One region of the Angustibacter aerolatus genome, then DNA from elsewhere that is predicted to be linked to it. Evidence: riboswitches for the same ligand, from Rfam matches in the RefSeq annotation. Region 1 holds a riboswitch; the other holds the start of a gene.
What was found. Region 1 has a riboswitch for S-adenosylmethionine ahead of ACYVI6_RS12525 (ABC transporter substrate-binding protein). Riboswitches for the same ligand answer to the same signal wherever they lie in the genome.

Region 1 (5,801 bases):
GTCCTGGTCGGCCACCAGCAGCAGCGCCGCCCGGTCGGCCAGCAGCGCCGGCCACGCGCGGTCGAACGCGGCGGCGTCCGGCTCGAAGCTCGTCGCGGTGGCGGCCGCCAGCACCTGCACGCCCGCGGCGTCACCGGGCCGCGCCGGCCGCACCAGCACGGTCACAGCAGGGCCCAGCAGCGCGCCAGCCGGTCGAGCCACCAGTCGCGACGGTCGGGCGGAGCGGCGACCTCGTCGAGGCGATCCGGGTCGACCGTGGCGGCGGCCGGCAGCGAGCCGCCGCGGGGGCGCAGCGGGGTCGAGGTGACGTCGTGCTCGAACAGGCCGACGGTGCCGAGGCCGCACGCGAACGGCAGGCTGGGCAGCGCGGCGGCCAGGGCGACGCCGGCCGCGATGCCCACCGACGTGTCGAGCGCCGAGGACACCACCACGGGCAGCCCGCACGCCGCGGCGACCTCCAGCGCGGCCGGCACCCCGCCGAGCGGCGCCACCTTGACCACCACGACGTCGGCGCTGCCCGCGGCCGCGACCCGCAGCGGGTCCTCGGCCTTGCGGATGCTCTCGTCGGCGGCCACCAGCACGTCGGTGCCGTCGGCCGCCAGCAGCAGCCGCAGCTCGCCCAGCTCCTCGAGGGTGGCGCACGGCTGCTCGGCGTACTCCAGGTCGTGCCGCGCCAGCCGGGCCAGCGCCCGCCGCGCGTCGTCCACCGACCAGCCGCCGTTCGCGTCGACGCGCACGCGGCCCCCGGCGCCCAGCAGCCGCCGCACCTCGCCGACGCGCGCCACGTCGTCGTCGAGCGACTGGCCGGGCTCGGCGACCTTCACCTTCGCCGTGGTGCACCCGTCGAACCGGGCCAGCACGCCCTCGACGTCGGCCGGGCCGACGGCCGGCACGGTGGCGTTGACCGGCACGTGGTCGCGCACCGCCCGCGGCACCGGGGCGGTGGCCGACGCGAGGGCCGACCGCAGCCAGCGCGCCGCCTCGACGTCGTCGTACTCGACGAACGGCGAGAACTCGCCCCAGCCGGCCGGGCCGCGCAGCAGCAGCGCCTCGCGCGTGGTGATGCCGCGGAACCGCACGCGCATCGGCAGGCTCACGACGCGCGCCGTCCGCACCAGCGTCTCCAGGTCGGGCTGCACGCGCCTATCCTCGCCGACGTGCGCAACGAGCCCGTCAGCGAGACCTTCGACCCGTCCGCGTGGACGCCGGTCGCCGGCTTCGAGTTCACCGACGTCACCTACCACCGCGCCGTCGACACCGGTGCCGTGCGCATCGCGTTCGACCGGCCGGAGGTGCGCAACGCCTTCCGGCCGCACACCGTCGACGAGCTGTACCGCGCGCTCGACCACGCCCGCATGACACCCGACGTCGGGTGCGTGCTGCTCACCGGCAACGGCCCGAGCCCCAAGGACGGCGGCCGCGCCTTCTGCTCCGGCGGCGACCAGCGCATCCGCGGCCGCAGCGGCTACCAGTACGCGGACGGCGAGACCGCCGAGACGGTCGACGAGGCCCGGGTGAAGGCGGCCGGCGGGCGCCTGCACGTGCTCGAGGTGCAGCGGCTCATCCGCACGATGCCCAAGGTGGTCATCGCCGTCGTCAACGGGTGGGCGGCCGGCGGCGGCCACAGCCTGCACGTCGTCTGCGACCTCACGATCGCCAGCCGCGAGCACGCCCGCTTCAAGCAGACCGACGCCGACGTCGGCTCGTTCGACGCCGGCTACGGCTCGGCCTACCTGGCGCGCATGGTCGGCCAGAAGGCCGCGCGCGAGATCTTCTTCCTGGGCCGCACCTACGACGCCGAGACCATGCAGCGCATGGGCGCCGTCAACGAGGTCGCCGACCACGCCGAGCTCGAGGCCACCGCGCTGCAGTGGGCCCGCGAGATCAACGGCAAGAGCCCCACCGCGCAGCGCATGCTGAAGTACGCCTTCAACCTGGTGGACGACGGCCTCATGGGTCAGCAGGTCTTCGCCGGCGAGGCCACCCGCCTCGCCTACATGACCGACGAGGCCGTCGAGGGCCGCGACGCCTTCCTGCAGAAGCGCGACCCCGACTGGACGCCCTTCCCCTGGTACTTCTGACCCAGAACGCTTGCAGGACAACGGGTGTGTCGAGGGACACACCGGGGCGCCCGGTCTCGATTTGGCGGACGGCGCGAGCGGGTGCGACGATCGACCTGCCCATCCAGAGCGACCGAGAGACCTGGCTCGTCGACGTCGCAGCAACCGCCCCTCGGGGTGAGGTGCTACCGCCAGGACCGATGGAGGACCACCCCGTGACGCCCCGCTCCACCCTGTGCTCGCGCCGGCACGTCGACCTCTGCCGCACCAGCGGCATGCTCTGTCGGCTCCGTCGAGCCTGACCGCACCCACCACCCCCTCGGCCTCGGCGCGCTGACGCGTCGGGGCTGCTGCGGCGCGCCTCGGGCCCGCCGCGACGAACCCCCGTGGACGCCAAGAGCGTTCTGCCACACCACATCTGGAGATCCCTGTGCGCTTGTCCCGTCTCGTGCCCGCCGTCACCGCCGCCTCCCTCGCGGTGCTGCTCGCCGCCTGCGGCGGTGGCTCCTCGGCGTCGAAGGCCGCGAGCAACCCGTACGACCTGCAGCAGCCCGGCACCCTGCGCGTCGGCACGCTGACCGACGCGCCGCCGAACGTGTACTTGAAGGACGGCAAGTTCACTGGCTTCGACAACGACCTGCTGACCGCGGTCGCGGCGAAGGTCGGGCTCAAGGTGCAGTTCGCCGGCACCGACTTCTCGGCGCTGCTGGCGCAGGTGAACGCGGGCCGCTTCGACGTCGGCAGCTCGTCGATCACCATCACCGAGGCCCGCAAGAAGACCGTGGACTTCGGCAACGGCTACGACTTCGGCTACTTCGGTCTGGACGTGCCCGCCGGCTCGACGGTGAAGGGCTTCGACCAGCTGCAGGGCAAGCGCGTCGTCGTCGTCCAGGGCACCGTGCAGGACGACTACGCGACGAAGCAGAACCTCGACCCGGTGCGCGTGCCCGACTACAACGCGGCGCTGAACCAGCTGCGCACCCAGACGTCCGACGCGTGGATCGCGCCCGCCGAGATCGGCGAGAAGTCGGCGAAGGACAGCAAGGGCAAGATCGTGGTCGCCGCGACCGAGCTCAGCCCCGCCCCGACGGCGTTCGCGGTGAAGCGCGGCAACACGAAGCTGAAGGCCGCGCTGGACAAGGGTCTCGACGAGGTCATCGCCGACGGCACCTGGACGAAGCTGCAGGAGCAGTACTACCCGGGCCGCCCGGTGCCGGCCGACTTCGAGCCCGGGAGCGGCACCGTGAAGTTCCCGCCGGTCACCGCGAGCGCGACCGCGACGTCCTGACCGACGCACCGCACCGACACCCGGCCGGGTGGTCCGCACCCGCGGGCCGCCCGGCCACTGCACCAGGGAGACCCGCATGGAGACGCTGCGCACCGTCTGGCAGACGTTCTTCGACCTCGACGCCATGCGCGAGGCGCTGCCCGACATGCTCACGGTCGGGCTCCGCAACACGCTCGTGCTGGCGATCGCGTCGGCGGTGCTCGGCACCGTGCTGGGTCTGCTGCTCGCGACCGCCGGACTGGCCCGCACCCGTTGGCTGCGCTGGCCGGCGCGCGTCTACACCGACCTGTTCCGCGGCCTGCCGGTGGCCGTGACGATCCTGCTGGTCGGCGTCGGCCTGGCACCCGTGGGGCTCGCGCTGTGGGGCCCGAACCCGTACCCGCTCGGCATCCTGGCGCTCGGCCTGGTGGCGGCGGCGTACATGGGCGAGATCTTCCGGTCGGGCATCCAGAGCGTCGAGGCCGGCCAGCTCGAGGCCAGCCGCGCCCTCGGGTTCTCGCACCGTCAGGCGATGCGGCTGGTGATCGTGCCGCAGGGCGTGCGTCGCGTGCTGCCGGCCTGGGTGAACCAGCTCATCGCGCTCATCAAGGACTCGAGCCTGGTCTACTTCCTCGGCCTGCTCGCCAGCCAGCGCGAGCTGTTCCGCATCGGCCAGGACTACGCCGCCAACACCGGCAACGCGTCGGCGCTCGTCCTCGCCGGGCTCGTGTACCTCGTGATCACCGTGCCGCTCACGCACGCCGTGAACGCGGTCGACCGGCGGCTGCGCGAGGGGCGTCCCGCCGACGGCGTCGAGGCACCGGACGACGACGCAGCCCTCACCGCCGACCCGACGACCGGAGCCGCCCGATGAGCACCTCCCCCACCGCGACGTCGACGGACGCGCTGTCGGTGACGCTCGACGACGTGCACCTGGCCTTCGGTCGCAACCAGGTGCTGCGCGGCGTCAGCCTGCACGTGCCGGCCGGCACCACCACGTGCGTCGTCGGTCCGTCCGGCTCCGGCAAGTCGACGGCGCTGCGCATCGTGAACCGCCTGCTGGAGCCCGACTCGGGCGACCTGCTCGTCGACGGCCGCAGCGTGCTCGCGGACGACGTCGACGAGCACCGCAAGCGCATCGGCATGGTGTTCCAGCAGTTCAACCTGTTCCCGCACCGCACGGTGCTCGACAACGTGACGCTCGCGCTGCGCCACCTGCGCGGGCTCTCACCGGACGCCGCAGAGCACGTCGCGCTGCAGCGGCTCGACGCGGTCGGGTTGCGGCACAAGGCCTCCAGCCGTCCCGCACAGCTCTCGGGCGGTCAGCAGCAGCGCGTCGCCATCGCCCGTGCGCTCGCCCTCGAGCCGCGCGTCATGCTGTTCGACGAGGCGACGTCGGCGCTCGACCCCGAGCTGGTGAAGGGCGTGCTCGCCCTCATGGCCGACCTCGCGAGCGGCGGCATGACGATGCTCGTCGTGACGCACGAGATGGGCTTCGCCCGCGAGGTCGCCGACCAGGTGGCGTTCGTGGACGGCGGCGTGGTGGTCGAGCACGGCGAGCCGGCGCAGCTGTTCGACGCTCCGCGCACCGAGCGGCTGCAGCGGTTCCTCTCGCGCGTGCTCTGACCACCCGCCGACGTCAGGACGTCGCGCCCGGCCGCCCCTTGAAGCGGCGCACCTCGTGCGGCCAGCCGCAGGCCTCGGCGATCTTGGCAGCCCAGTGCTTGGCGGTCTCGTCGTCCGGCACGTCGACGATCATGAAGCCGCCGAGGAACTCCTTGGTCTCGACGTACGGGCCGTCGGTGACCAGCACCTCGCCGCCGGTGGGGTCGGCGCTGTACACCGGGCCGTCCTCCTCCTCCAGGCCACCGCTGAAGACGTGGACGCCGGCCGCCTCCGCCTCGCGCACCACGGCCATCGCGAGCGGGCCGCGGGGGCGGTACCACTCCTCCGGGTGGTCGCCGACCCACTGCTGGTTGAAGTAGAGGAGGTACTCGGCCACGACTGCTCCCTCGGTTGCGGCGGACGCCTGCGGTCAGCCTGTCACCCGGACGACGAACGGCGCCGTCCCGATCCGACAGCCGGGGCCAGACTGGCACCGTGGACGACGAACGGGACGCGAGCGGGCCGGGCGGGTTGCCGGCGGACGGGCACGTGCACAGCGAGTGGTCGTGGGACGCGACGCTCGGCTCGATGGAGGAGACCTGCCGACGCGCGGTCGAGATCGGGCTGCCGGCGGTGGCGTTCACCGAGCACCTCGACCTGACGCCGTTCCGGGCCGGGTTCCTCGTCGGCACCCGTCCCGACCTCGTGCACGACGGCGTGCTGACGGCGCCGCCGTTCGACGTCGAGGGGTTCCGCGCGGCGGTCGAGCGCTGCCGCGGCCTGTTCCCGGGCCTGCGCGTGCTGGCCGGCGTCGAGGTCGGCCAGCCGCACCTGCACCGGGCCGCGCTGCGGGCGATCCTCTCGAGCGG
Region 2 (5,801 bases), on a different contig from region 1:
GGGGCCGCGGCCGGCCCGCACCTGCGGCCAGCCGTCGACCCAGTCGAGCCGGTCGAGCAGCATGGGCCGCTCGTTGATGCCGTCGGTGCCGTCGAGGTACGGGTCGCCGCGGTCGATCGCGTGGTACGCGATCCAGTCCTGCCCGCCCAGGTCGGTCACGACGGCGTTGTGCCCGGCGCCGATCCAGCGGTTGCCGTTCTGCACCAGCGTGGGCGTGCCGCCGGCCCGCGAGGTGTCGAGCGGCACGCCGTCGCGGTCGACGTACGGCCCCTGCACCGAGCGCGAGCGCCCGACCTGCACCGAGTACCCGGTGGTCGGGCCGGCGCAGCAGTTGGCGGTCGAGGCGAACAGGTACCAGTACCCGCCGCGGTGCACGGCGTAGGCGCCCTCGAACTTGTTGTCGATCGCGATGCGCGTCGCCGTGCCGACGGTGCTGCGGCCGTCGGCGCTCAGCCGCACCACGAAGATCCCGCCGTAGTACGAGCCGTACATCAGCCACTGGGTGCCGTCGGCGTCGGTCACCACGTTCGGGTCGAACGTCCACAGGAAGTCGCCCGAGCCGCCGGCGCCGTGCCGCGGGGCGACCACCGGTGCACCGCTGTCGGTCCACGGGCCCGCGGGGGTCGGGGCGGTCGCGACGCCGATCGCGTTGTCACCCGACTCGGGGGTGACGGTGGTGTCGGTGACCACGTAGTACATGCGGTACTCGCCGTCGACGTAGCGCAGGTCGGGCGCCCAGAGGCCGGCGTCCGCGGTGGCCCAGGCCGGACGGGTGGCCGCGGTGAAGGCGTCGCCGACGTGCGTCCAGCTCACGAGGTCGCGCGAGCGGGCGATCGGGATCTGGTGCGGCGTGCCCTCGCCCTCGCGCAGCGGGTCGGAGGTGCCGACGGCGTACCACCAGCCGTCCTTGCCGCGCAGCAGGGAGGGGTCGGCGAAGGTGTCGGCGAAGCCCTGCGAGACGGGGTTGCGGTAGGTGGCCGGCTGCGTCCGGTCGGCGGGCGTCGCGGCCTGCGCGGCGGGCACGGCCAGGCCCGTCGCGAGCAGGGCCGCCAGCGCCGTCCGGCGTGCTGCGGGTCGTGCGCTGCGCCTCATGGCGGCTCCTTCGTCGCCCGGTGCCGCGGACGTCGTCGTCCGCGTGCGCTGCGCCCGTACCCACCCGATCGCCGTCCATGCACCCGACTTCGGTCACGGACAGGTCACGAAGCGGGCACGCCCGGGCACCACCCGGTCGGCGCTCCTGTCGGGGCCCGCTCGGTGGGCGCCCGCGGCCGCCGGTGGCAGCATCAAGACCATGCCGACCAGCTACGCGAACCCGGTGCACGACGGCTACCTCGCCGACCCGTTCGTGCTCCGCACCGACGACGGGTACGTCGCCTTCGGCACCGGGCGCACGGTCGACGGGCGGGCCTTCGAGGTGCTGCGCTCGGACGACCTCGTGCACTGGCGCAGCGTCGGCGGGGCGCTGGAGCAGGTGCCCGGGCTGGGTACCGACTACTGGGCGCCCGAGGTCGCGCACGCCGAGGGCCGCTGGTGGATGTACTACTCGGCCGGCACCGGCGACGTCGGGCACCAGGTGCGGGTCGCGGTGGCCGACGACCCGGTCGGCCCGTACCGCGACACCGGGCACGTGCTCACCGAGGGGGAGCGCTTCGCCATCGACCCGCACCCCTTCCGCGACGCCGACGGCGACTGGTGGCTGTTCTTCGCCCGCGACGTGCTCGACACCGAGCGGGTCGGCACCATGCTCGCCGTCGCCAGGCTCGACGGCATGACCCGGCTCGCCGGCCCGACGACCGCGGTGCTCGAGCCGACCGGCGACTGGCAGCTGTACCAGCGGCAGCGCTCGATGTACGGGAAGGTCTACGACTGGCACACGCTGGAGGGGCCGTTCGTCGTGCACCGCGGCGGCCGCTACCACCTCTTCTACTCCGGCGGGTCGTGGCAGGAGCCGACGTACGGCGTCGCGCACGCTGTGGCCGACCGCCCCGACGGGCCCTGGGTCGAGACCGCGCGGGAGCCGCTGCTGCGCAGCGTGCCAGGCGTCGTCGGGCCCGGCCACAACAGCGTGGTCACCACGCCCGACGGGCTCGACGTGATGGTCTACCACGCGTGGGACGTCGAGCAGACGGCCCGCCGGATGTGCCTCGACCCGATCCGGTGGACGCCGGACGGCCCGGTCGTGGACGGCCCGTCGACGGGGCCGACGACGCTCGAGCGCTAGCCCGGCGTCTCGCAGGTCGAGAAGATGCGGCTCGAAGGGTGGACCGGCGGCGCGGGCTGCCGATACCTTCTGACGTAGGTCACGAGTGCCAGCGTTCAGCCCCGGCTTGCTGGCCGGCAACCCTCCTCCGCGGCGGGGTGCCCCGGGTGAGGACCTGGCGTCGGCGAGGTGCCGGCGCAAGCGCGGACCTGCGGCACGTGGGTCCCTGACCCGTCGTGGAGACGTCATGTCGACCATCGCCCGCCCGACCACACCCCGCACCGTCGCCCGTCCTGCTACCCGTCCCGGCGCCCCGGCGTCCGACTGGCCGGGGGCAGGGCCACTGCTGCCGGTGGTCGGCGCCGACCTGGCCGCGCCGCTCGTCGACGGTCGGACCGTGCGGCACGTGAACCTCGACCAGGCCGCGAGCGCCCAGTGCCTCGAGTCGGTGGCCGCGCGCGTCACCGCCGCGCTGCCGTACTACGCGAGCGTGCACCGCGGTGCCGGCTGGGCCTCGCAGGTGTCGACGTCGGCGCTCGAGCAGAGCCGCCGCACGATCGGCGGCTTCGTGGGCGCCCGGCCCGGCGACGTCGTCGTGCTGACCCGCAACACCACCGATGCGCTGAACCTGCTCGCGGGCTGTCTGCCGACGTGGGGCGACGTGGTGTTCCTCGACCTCGAGCACCACGCGAACCTGCTGCCCTGGCAGGCCCGACCGCACCGCGCCGTCGCCACGCAGCCGACGCTGGAGGGCACGCTCGCCGAGCTCGAGCGGGTGCTGGCCGAGCGCCCGGCCGCGCTGCTCGCCGTCACCGGCGCGTCGAACGTCACCGGCGAGGAGCTGCCCGTCGACCGCCTGGTGCGGCTCGCGCACCGGCACGGCGCCCGCGTGGTGGTCGACGCCGCCCAGCTCGCCCCGCACCGCCGGATCAGCCTCACCGAGAGCGGCGCCGACTACGTGGCGTTCAGCGGCCACAAGCTCTACGCGCCGTACGGCGCGGGCGCGCTGGTCGGCCGGCGCGACTGGCTCGACCGCGGCACACCGCACCTGGCCGGCGGCGGCGCCGTCGTGCAGGTCGACGTCGAGCAGACGCAGTGGGCGTGCGCCCCGGCGCGGCACGAGGGCGGCACCCCGAACGTGCTCGGCGCGGTGGCGCTGGCCGCCGCTTGCGAGGCGCTGGGCGCGCTGCCCGAGGCGGCGCTCGAGGTGCACGAGGCGGCGCTGCGCGAGCGGCTGGTGCACGGGCTGACCGCGCTCGACGGCGTCGAGGTGCACCGGGTCTTCGCCGACGACGCCCCCTCGATCGGCGTCGTCACCTTCACGGTCGACGGGGTCGACGCGGGGCTGGTCGCCGCGTACCTGTCGGCCGAGCACGGCATCGGCGTCCGCGACGGCCGGTTCTGCGCGCACCCGCTGCTCGCCCACCTCGGGCTCGACGCCGGGGCGGTGCGGGCCAGCGTCGGCGTCGGCTCGCGCACCGAGGACGTCGACCGGCTGGTGGCCGCCGTCGCCGAGCTGGTCGCGCACGGCCCCTCGTGGACCTACGCCCGCACCGAGGGTCGCTGGGCGCCGAGCCCCGACCCGCGCCCGCTGCCGGCCTGGGCGGGCGACAGCGCCGGCCCCGCGGGCGCGAGTCCCTGCGAGAGCTAGGGTCTGCCCGCCCTAGCCGTGGGTGGGGACGTCGGAGAACAGGCTCGACACCGACTCGCCGAGGTGGATGCGGCTGATCGCCTCGGCGAAGACCGGCGCGACCGAGCGGACCTCGAGGTGCGGCAGCCCGTAGTGCCCGGCCTGCGGCACGGTGTTGGTGGTGACCACCTCGGTGACGTCGTCGCGGGCCGAGAGCCGCTCGATGGCCGGGCCGGTGAACAGGCCGTGGGTGCACGCCAGCGAGACGGTGCGCACGTGCCGGGAGCGCAGCGCCTCGAGCAGCTCGACGACCGAGCCGCCGGTGGCGATCTCGTCGTCGAGCACGATGACGTCCTTGCCGTCGACGTCGCCGACGATCATGTCGATGACCACGCGGTCGTCGGCCAGCCGCTGCTTCGAGCCGGCGGCGACCGGCACGTCGAGCAGCCGGGCGAACGCGGTGGCCGCCTTGGCGTTGCCGAGGTCGGGGGAGACCACGACGGTGTTCGACAGGTCGCGACCGCGGTAGTGCATCGCCAGGTCGCCGATCGCCGACAGGTGGTCGACCGGCACCGAGAAGAACCCGTGCACCTGCGGGGCGTGCAGCGCCATCGTCACCACGCGGTCGGCGCCCGCCGTGGCGATGAGGTCGGCCACCAGCCGGCCGCCGATCGAGATGCGCGGCGCGTCCTTCTTGTCGCTGCGCGCGTAGGCGTAGTGCGGGATGACGGCGGTGATGCTCGCCGCCGAGGCGCCCCGGGCGGCGTCGAGCATGAGCAGCAGCTCCATCAGGTGCTCCTGCACCGGCGGCACGAGCGGCTGCACGATGAACACGTCGCGCTGGCGGCAGTTGGCCCGCAGCTGCACCTGCATGCAGTCGTTGCTGAAGCGCTGCAGCGTCGTGGGGGCCAGCTCGACGCCGATCTCGGCGCAGATCTCGGCGGCCAGCTCGGTGTGCGCGCTGCCGCTGAAGACGACGATCTCGCTCATGGGGGCGGGGCTCCGTGGGGTGGTGGGCTGCGCGCGCCCGGGCGAGCCGCCCGGCCCGGGGAGTCTACGGCGGGCGGGTGCGGGGGCGGCCTGCCACCCTGGAGGTGATGCGCCACACCACCGCCGAGCCGGCCGGCCGACCGCCGTCCATCGCGGCGCTGACCGGGTTGCGTGCCGTGGCGGCGGTCTGGGTGGTGCTGTTCCACTACCGGGCGGACGTCGAGCGGCTGGTGCCGCCGGCGCGTCACCTCGACCCGCTGCTGGCGTCGGGCTACCTCGGCGTGGACGTGTTCTTCGTGCTGTCCGGCTTCGTGCTGGCCTACAACTACGGCCACCGGCTCGACCGCTGGCGCCCGCGCGAGGCCCGCGACTTCGTGCAGAACCGGGTGGCCAGAGTGTGGCCGGTGCAGGTGGTGACGCTGCACGCCGACCTGCTCTACGCCGCGGCGGTCGGGGCGCTCGGCGTCTCGGCGGACGGGCACCGGCGCACCCCGGCGGCGTACGTCGAGAACCTCACCATGACGCACCTGTGGTTCAGCGACCGGCCGAGCTTCAACGCCCCGGCCTGGTCGATCAGCGCCGAGTGGCTGGTCTACCTGCTCTGCCCGCTGCTGCTGCTCGGGTTCGCCCGCGTGCGCCGGGCCGGCACGGCGCTGGCCGGCGCGGCCGGGCTGTACGCGGTGATGCTGCTGGTCTTCGCGCTGTTCGCGCTGCCCAACGGCAACGTGCCGCACGCCGGGCTGCTGCGGGTGGTGGTCGAGTTCGTGGCCGGCGTGCTGCTCGTGCGGGTGCACCAGCAGGCGCCGCGCGGCATCGGCCGGGCGGCGCTGCCGGTGGCGGTCGCACTGGTGCTCGTCGTGCTGCTCGTGCCGCGCTCGCACGGCGGCGGGTACTGGCTGGCACCGGCCTTCGCGCTGCTGGTGCTGCTGCTGGCCGCCGGCACCGGGCCGCTCGCGGCGGTGCTCTCGACCCGCTGGTCGG

Region 2: another riboswitch for S-adenosylmethionine. It lies ahead of ACYVI6_RS17700 (aminotransferase class V-fold PLP-dependent enzyme); the one in region 1 lies ahead of ACYVI6_RS12525 (ABC transporter substrate-binding protein).

What each region holds. Positions count from the first base shown of each region.
Region 1 is NZ_BAAHBM010000052.1:17,177-22,977, reverse strand. Features, by position in the region: gene ACYVI6_RS12540 (GNAT family N-acetyltransferase) at 1-159, opposite strand, end outside; gene ACYVI6_RS12535 (o-succinylbenzoate synthase) at 162-1,139, opposite strand; gene ACYVI6_RS12530 (1,4-dihydroxy-2-naphthoyl-CoA synthase) at 1,158-2,081, shown strand; SAM riboswitch class I at 2,178-2,267, shown strand; gene ACYVI6_RS12525 (ABC transporter substrate-binding protein) at 2,497-3,348, shown strand; gene ACYVI6_RS12520 (amino acid ABC transporter permease) at 3,425-4,201, shown strand; gene ACYVI6_RS12515 (amino acid ABC transporter ATP-binding protein) at 4,198-4,953, shown strand; gene ACYVI6_RS12510 (YciI family protein) at 4,967-5,329, opposite strand; gene ACYVI6_RS12505 (PHP domain-containing protein) at 5,428-5,801, shown strand, end outside.
Region 2 is NZ_BAAHBM010000131.1:131-5,931, forward strand. Features, by position in the region: partial or broken gene ACYVI6_RS17690 (family 43 glycosylhydrolase) at 1-1,092, opposite strand, end outside; gene ACYVI6_RS17695 (glycoside hydrolase family 43 protein) at 1,292-2,221, shown strand; SAM riboswitch class IV at 2,299-2,410, shown strand; gene ACYVI6_RS17700 (aminotransferase class V-fold PLP-dependent enzyme) at 2,448-3,851, shown strand; gene ACYVI6_RS17705 (ribose-phosphate diphosphokinase) at 3,864-4,820, opposite strand; gene ACYVI6_RS17710 (acyltransferase family protein) at 4,928-5,801, shown strand, end outside.